DNA from 2 places in the Salmonella sp. FC25216 genome. Region 2 is predicted to be linked to the other one. Evidence: predicted binding sites of a transcription regulator. Region 2 holds the regulator's gene; the other holds the start of a gene.
What was found. Region 2 encodes PhoB, which activates phosphate uptake and scavenging genes when phosphate is short. Its sites were predicted from a motif close to CTGTCATAAAACTGNCNNAT; they were not measured.
Positions count from the first base shown of each region.

Region 1 (3,424 bases), on a different contig from region 2:
TCGGCGGGAGACAAGCGCTGCAGGGAGTGACATTCCATATGCAGCCGGGCGAGATGGCGTTTCTGACCGGCCACTCTGGCGCGGGGAAAAGTACCCTGCTGAAGCTTATCTGTGGGATTGAGCGGCCCAGCGCTGGCAAAATCTTCTTCAGCGGGCATGATATTACGCGTCTGAAAAACCGCGAAGTGCCGTTTTTGCGCCGCCAGATTGGGATGATTTTCCAGGATCATCATCTGCTGATGGATCGCACGGTCTATGACAATGTGGCGATACCATTAATCATTGCCGGCGCCAGCGGCGATGATATCCGTCGTCGCGTGTCGGCGGCGCTGGATAAGGTTGGGCTACTGGACAAAGCGAGAAACTTCCCGATTCAACTCTCCGGAGGCGAACAACAGCGCGTGGGCATCGCCCGCGCGGTGGTCAATAAGCCAGCGGTATTGCTGGCGGATGAACCGACCGGAAACCTGGACGACGCGTTATCGGAAGGGATTTTACGTCTGTTTGAAGAGTTTAACCGCGTAGGGGTGACGGTACTGATGGCGACGCACGATATCGGGCTTATCTCCCGTCGTTCCTATCGGCAGCTCGTCCTGAGCGATGGACATCTGCATGGAGGCCTGGTCAATGAATAGGCGCGACGCGATTAACCAAATCAGGCAGTTCGGCGGACGGCTGGATCGACTGCGTAAATCTCGCGGCGGAACAGGCGGCGGACGCAACGCGCCAGGACGCCAGAAGCCGACGCCAAAACCGAACTCACGTAAAACGAACGTCTTTAATGAACAGGTGCGCTATGCCTGGCACGGCGCGCTGCAAGATCTGAAAAGCAAACCGCTGGCGACGTTTCTGACGGTGATGGTGATCGCCATCTCCCTGACGCTGCCAAGCGTCTGCTACATGGTCTATAAGAACGTCAATCAGGCGGCGACGCAGTATTATCCGTCGCCGCAGATCACCGTTTATCTGCAAAAAACGCTGGATGATGACGCGGCGGCGCGGGTCGTTGGGCAGCTTCAGGCCGAGCAGGGCGTTGAGAAGGTCAACTACCTGTCCCGTGAGGACGCGCTGGGAGAATTCCGCAACTGGTCTGGCTTTGGCGGCGCGCTGGATATGTTGGAAGAGAACCCGTTGCCGGCGGTGGCGGTGGTGATCCCCAAGCTGGACTTCCAGAGTACCGCCTCGCTTAATACGCTGCGCGACCGTATCTCGCAGATTAACGGCATTGACGAAGTCCGAATGGATGATAGCTGGTTTGCGCGCCTGGCAGCGCTCACCGGGCTGGTGGGCCGCGTGTCGGCGATGATCGGCGTGCTGATGGTCGCGGCGGTCTTCCTCGTTATCGGTAACAGCGTGCGCCTGAGCATTTTTGCCCGTCGCGATACCATTAACGTGCAAAAGCTGATTGGCGCGACTGATGGCTTTATCCTACGTCCGTTCCTCTACGGCGGCGCGTTGCTCGGTTTTTCCGGCGCTTTTCTTTCACTGATATTGTCTGAAATTTTGGTGATGCGTTTATCATCGGCGGTGACTGAAGTGGCGCAGGTCTTCGGCACGAAGTTTGATCTCAATGGCTTATCGTTCGATGAGTGCCTGTTGTTGTTGCTGGTCTGCTCTATGATCGGCTGGATCGCCGCCTGGCTGGCCACGGTGCAACATTTACGTCACTTTACTCCCGATTGATAAAATCGTGGTATAATCTTTCCCTGCAATGGGCTTCCGTTCGCAGGGAAAGAGTCCCTGTTGTCTCTTCCCCGCGCGTCATCTTTATGTCACATGATTTGTGCAAATTATGCACAGTGTTACATTGAACTTGTGGGTAAAATCACTGTCTGATAAAAGAGTGGATGATATTCTCGTTGCTCATCGGCTTTGGCACGGTTGTTGCTCGCTGACGGTGTCAGGCAATACTGATTGAGAGGATTTGAATGACCAAAGAAATGCAAAATTTAGCTTTAGCCCCTGTTGGCAACCTGGAATCTTATATCCGGGCGGCGAACGCGTGGCCGATGTTATCGGCTGACGAGGAGCGGGCATTGGCTGAAAGGCTGCATTACCAGGGCGATCTGGAAGCAGCTAAAACGCTGATCCTGTCTCACCTGCGCTTTGTTGTTCATATTGCTCGTAACTATGCGGGCTATGGTCTGCCGCAGGCGGATTTGATCCAGGAAGGTAATATCGGCCTGATGAAAGCCGTACGTCGTTTCAACCCGGAAGTAGGCGTGCGTCTGGTGTCCTTCGCCGTACACTGGATTAAAGCAGAAATTCACGAATACGTGTTGCGTAACTGGCGTATCGTTAAGGTTGCGACCACTAAAGCGCAGCGTAAGCTGTTCTTTAATCTGCGTAAAACCAAGCAGCGTCTGGGCTGGTTTAACCAGGATGAGGTCGAGATGGTGGCGCGCGAACTGGGTGTTTCCAGTAAAGACGTGCGTGAGATGGAGTCGCGTATGGCAGCGCAGGACATGACGTTTGACATGTCTTCGGACGATGAGTCCGACAGCCAGCCAATGGCGCCGGTGCTGTATCTGCAGGATAAATCGTCTAACTTTGCCGACGGCATTGAAGACGATAACTGGGAAGAGCAGGCCGCCAACCGACTGACCGACGCGATGCAGGGGCTTGACGAGCGTAGCCAGGATATTATCCGCGCTCGCTGGCTGGACGAAGACAATAAGTCTACGTTGCAGGAGCTGGCCGATCGTTACGGCGTCTCCGCTGAGCGTGTGCGCCAGCTTGAAAAGAACGCCATGAAAAAGCTTCGCGCCGCGATCGAAGCGTAACTTCCCCTTCACGACCCGTAAAACCCTGGATGTAAATCCGGGGTTTTTTTGTTTTTATCATCCTCTCCCGCCTGAGTTCACTCACCCTGTCATTAAATTGTTATTCAATTGTCAAATTAACTATTCAAAAACTATCAAAATCGGGTATGTTTTAGCAGAGTATGCTGCTAAAGCACGAGCGGTAGGCCAATAATCGAAATAAAGTGCTGAACAATAACATCACAACACACGTAACAACCAGAATAATGGGGATTATCAGGATGAATATGAAGGGTAAAACGTTATTGGCAGGATGTATCGCCCTGTCGTTAAGCCATATGGCATTCGCAGACGACATTAAAGTCGCGGTTGTCGGCGCGATGTCCGGTCCGGTGGCGCAGTATGGCGACCAGGAATTTACCGGTGCGGAACAGGCGATTGCCGATATCAATGCGAAAGGCGGTATTAAAGGCGATAAGCTCGTCGCGGTGAAATATGACGACGCCTGTGACCCGAAGCAGGCAGTAGCTGTCGCTAACAAAGTGGTGAACGACGGCATCAGGTATGTTATCGGTCACTTATGCTCCTCTTCCACACAGCCAGCGTCTGATATCTACGAAGACGAAGGCATCCTGATGATAACCCCGGCAGCGACCGCGCCG
Region 1 covers NZ_JBDGON010000004.1:274,635-278,058, forward strand. Annotated here, with positions in the region: gene ftsE (cell division ATP-binding protein FtsE) at 1-635, shown strand, start outside; gene ftsX (permease-like cell division protein FtsX) at 628-1,683, shown strand; gene rpoH (RNA polymerase sigma factor RpoH) at 1,929-2,783, shown strand; gene livJ (branched chain amino acid ABC transporter substrate-binding protein LivJ) at 3,044-3,424, shown strand, end outside.
Region 1: the regulator PhoB is predicted to act here: its motif matches at 1,757-1,776, upstream of rpoH (RNA polymerase sigma factor RpoH).

Region 2 (3,424 bases):
TCACGCTCCACGATCCGCAGCATCATCGGTACATCCACTTTTTCATTTAATAACAGCGCCGGGGCCGCCTCAATTTTAGACAACGTAAGCAATTGTTTTACCAGCCCTTCCATACGATACGTTTGCTCGCGCATCGTATGCAGCGCTTTCTCTCGCGTCGCCCCCTCCTGCATCATTTCCAGATAGCCTTGCAATACCGTCAATGGCGTACGCAACTCATGGCTAACGTTGGCGAAAAAGTTACGCCTGGCGCCTTCAAGCTGATGCATTTGCGTCACATCGCGCGCCACCATCAGGAGTTGTTTATCGGTATAAGGCATGACACGGATCTCCAGGTGCCGCCCGGTATTCAGCACCAGATGAAGCGGACGGGTGAAATCACGCGTTTTTAAATACTGGGTAAACTCCGGGTAACGCAGCAGATTGAGAATATTCTGCCCGCTGTCATCCGGCCAGCGTAGCCCCAGTATCTGTTGCGCCAAACCGTTACACCAAAAAATGCCGCCCTCTTCTGTGGTCAGTACCACTGCATCAGGCAGCAACTCCGCGCCGCTGCGAAAACGTTTAATCAGGTTCCCCAGCTCGCGGCGGCGCTTCTTATTTCGCAACTGCATCTGGTGTAAACCGTATAACAGCGGCTCCCAACTTCCCCGTCCCGGCGGCGGCGTCATACTTCTGTCGACCCACAGCCACCAGGAGAGGCGCAATAAATTCCAGAAATGCCAGGCAAGCAGTCCCGTCACCGCCGCCAGTAAAAACCACGGCAGATAACCAAAAAAAGCGCTAAGGATAAGCGCGGGGATGCAACAGAGCACCAACTCCAGCACCAGCCTTTTCCATGACAGCCGTTCCAGCACGCGTCATACTCCCTCAAGAATGGAAAGCCTTCTCCGCCAGAAGCCTGTGATCTACTGGCGGAAAAGGCATTAAAAGCGGGTCGAAAAACGATACCCTGTCCCGCGTACCGTTTGCACCATCCGGTCGTGGCCGCTGTGCTCCAGCGCCTTACGCAAACGGCGAATATGCACGTCGACCGTCCGGTCTTCAACGTACACATTGGTGCCCCAGACATGGTTGAGTAGCTGTTCGCGACTATAAACCCGTTCCGGATGCGTCATAAAGAAATGGAGTAATTTAAATTCGGTCGGCCCCATATCCAGTGGGCTGTCGCCGGTCATCACGCGATGAGAGCCAGGATCAAGGCTCAGTCCCTGCATCTCGATCACCTCTTCGACCGCCATCGGTGAGATACGCCGCATAACGGCCTTAATGCGCGCCACCAACTCCTTGGGGGAAAACGGCTTGGTAATGTAATCGTCAGCGCCGGTTTCCAGCCCGCGCACGCGATCTTCTTCCTCACCTCTCGCCGTCAGCATAACCACAGGAATATCCCGGGTCATGGCTTCACGTTTGAGATGTTTAATAAACTGTAACCCAGACCCGCCGGGCAACATCCAGTCAAGAAGGATGAGATCCGGCCAGGGTTCATTAAGTTTATTCACCGCACTGTCATAATCTTCGGCTTCTACGGGCTGAAAGCCATTTTGTTCGAGCACGAAGCACACCATTTCACGGATCGGCGCCTCATCTTCTACGACCAGAATACGTCTCGCCATAATTTGCCCTGTTAGTCGTTAGTTATCAATGCCGCGCCATTATGCGTCAGATTTATGACAGATTTATGAAAAAAAGGGGTGGTATTGACAGCATGTTGATGATTTATGACACCGTTGAAACATTGCATTACCGTCTACTGGCGGTAAATTGCGCCCAAAAATGGAGGGGATGACGTGTATAATCCCGTTCACGCTTTTTTTGCATGGAACTATTATGCGCATCCTCCATACCTCTGACTGGCATCTGGGACAAAATTTCTACAGTAAAAGCCGCGCCGCGGAGCATCAGGCTTTTCTGGACTGGCTGCTGGAGACCGCGCAGTCCCATCAGGTGGATGCCATTATTGTCGCAGGCGATATTTTTGATACCGGTTCGCCGCCAAGCTATGCCCGAGAACTTTATAACCGTTTTGTCGTTAATTTACAGCAAACAGGCTGTCATTTAGTGGTGCTGGCCGGTAATCATGATTCCGTTGCCACGCTTAACGAGTCACGCGAAATTCTGGCGTTTCTCAATACAACCGTGATCGCCAGCGCGGGCTATGCGCCGCAACTACTTCATCGCCGCGATGGTTCTCCCGGCGCCGTACTGTGCCCCATTCCCTTTTTACGCCCGCGCGACATTATTACCAGCCAGGCGGGGTTGTCCGGCAGCGAGAAACAGCAGCAACTCCTTCATGCGATTGCCGATTATTATCAACAGCAGTACCAGGAAGCGTGCCTGCTACGCGGCGAACGGAAGTTGCCGGTTATCGCGACGGGGCATTTAACCACCGTCGGCGCCAGCAAAAGCGATGCGGTACGCGACATTTATATCGGTACGCTGGATGCCTTTCCGGCGGAGCATTTCCCACCAGCGGATTATATCGCATTGGGACACATTCACCGCGCGCAATGTGTCGGCGGCACAGAGCATATCCGCTATTGCGGCTCCCCCATCGCCCTCAGCTTTGATGAGTGCGGCAAAAGCAAATGCGTGCATCTGGTGACCTTCGACCAGGGGAAATGGCAAAGTACCGAAAGTCTGGCCATCCCCGTTAGCCAACCATTGGCGGTTTTAAAAGGCGACCTGGCGTCAATTACCGAACAGCTTGAGCAGTGGCGCGGCATTGAGCAATCGCCCCCCGTCTGGCTGGATATTGAAATCACCAGCGATGATTATCTACATGATATACAAAGAAAAATACAGACATTAACGGAGTCGCTACCGGTAGAAGTATTACTGGTGCGTCGTAGCCGCGAACAGCGTGAACGCTCGCTGGCGAACGAACGGCGGGAAACATTAAGCGAGCTTAGCGTGGAGGAGGTTTTTGCGCGGCGGCTGGCGCTGGAAGCGTTAGATACCCCGCAGCGCGAGCGCCTGAATCAGCTCTTTTCCAGCACGCTCTACGCGTTGAATGAGGAGCATGAGGCATGAAAATTCTCAGTTTGCGTCTGAAAAACCTGAACTCGCTGAAAGGAGAATGGAAGGTCGACTTTACCGCCGAACCGTTTGTCAGTAACGGGTTATTCGCCATCACCGGCCCGACCGGCGCGGGAAAAACCACCTTGCTTGACGCCATCTGCCTGGCGCTGTACCACGAAACGCCGCGCCTGAATACGGTATCGCAATCGCAAAACGATTTGATGACGCGCGATACGGCGGAATGTCTGGCCGAAGTGGAGTTTGAGGTAAAAGGCGAAGCCTGGCGCGCGTTCTGGAGCCAGAACCGCGCCCGAAATCAGCCTGACGGCAATCTCCAGGCACCACGCGTGGAGTTGGCGCGGTGTTCAGACGGAAAAATCTTTGCCGATAAGGTAAAGGATAA
Region 2 covers NZ_JBDGON010000007.1:172,582-176,005, forward strand. Annotated here, with positions in the region: gene phoR (phosphate regulon sensor histidine kinase PhoR) at 1-857, opposite strand, end outside; gene phoB (phosphate response regulator transcription factor PhoB) at 927-1,616, opposite strand; gene sbcD (exonuclease subunit SbcD) at 1,831-3,033, shown strand; gene sbcC (exonuclease subunit SbcC) at 3,030-3,424, shown strand, end outside.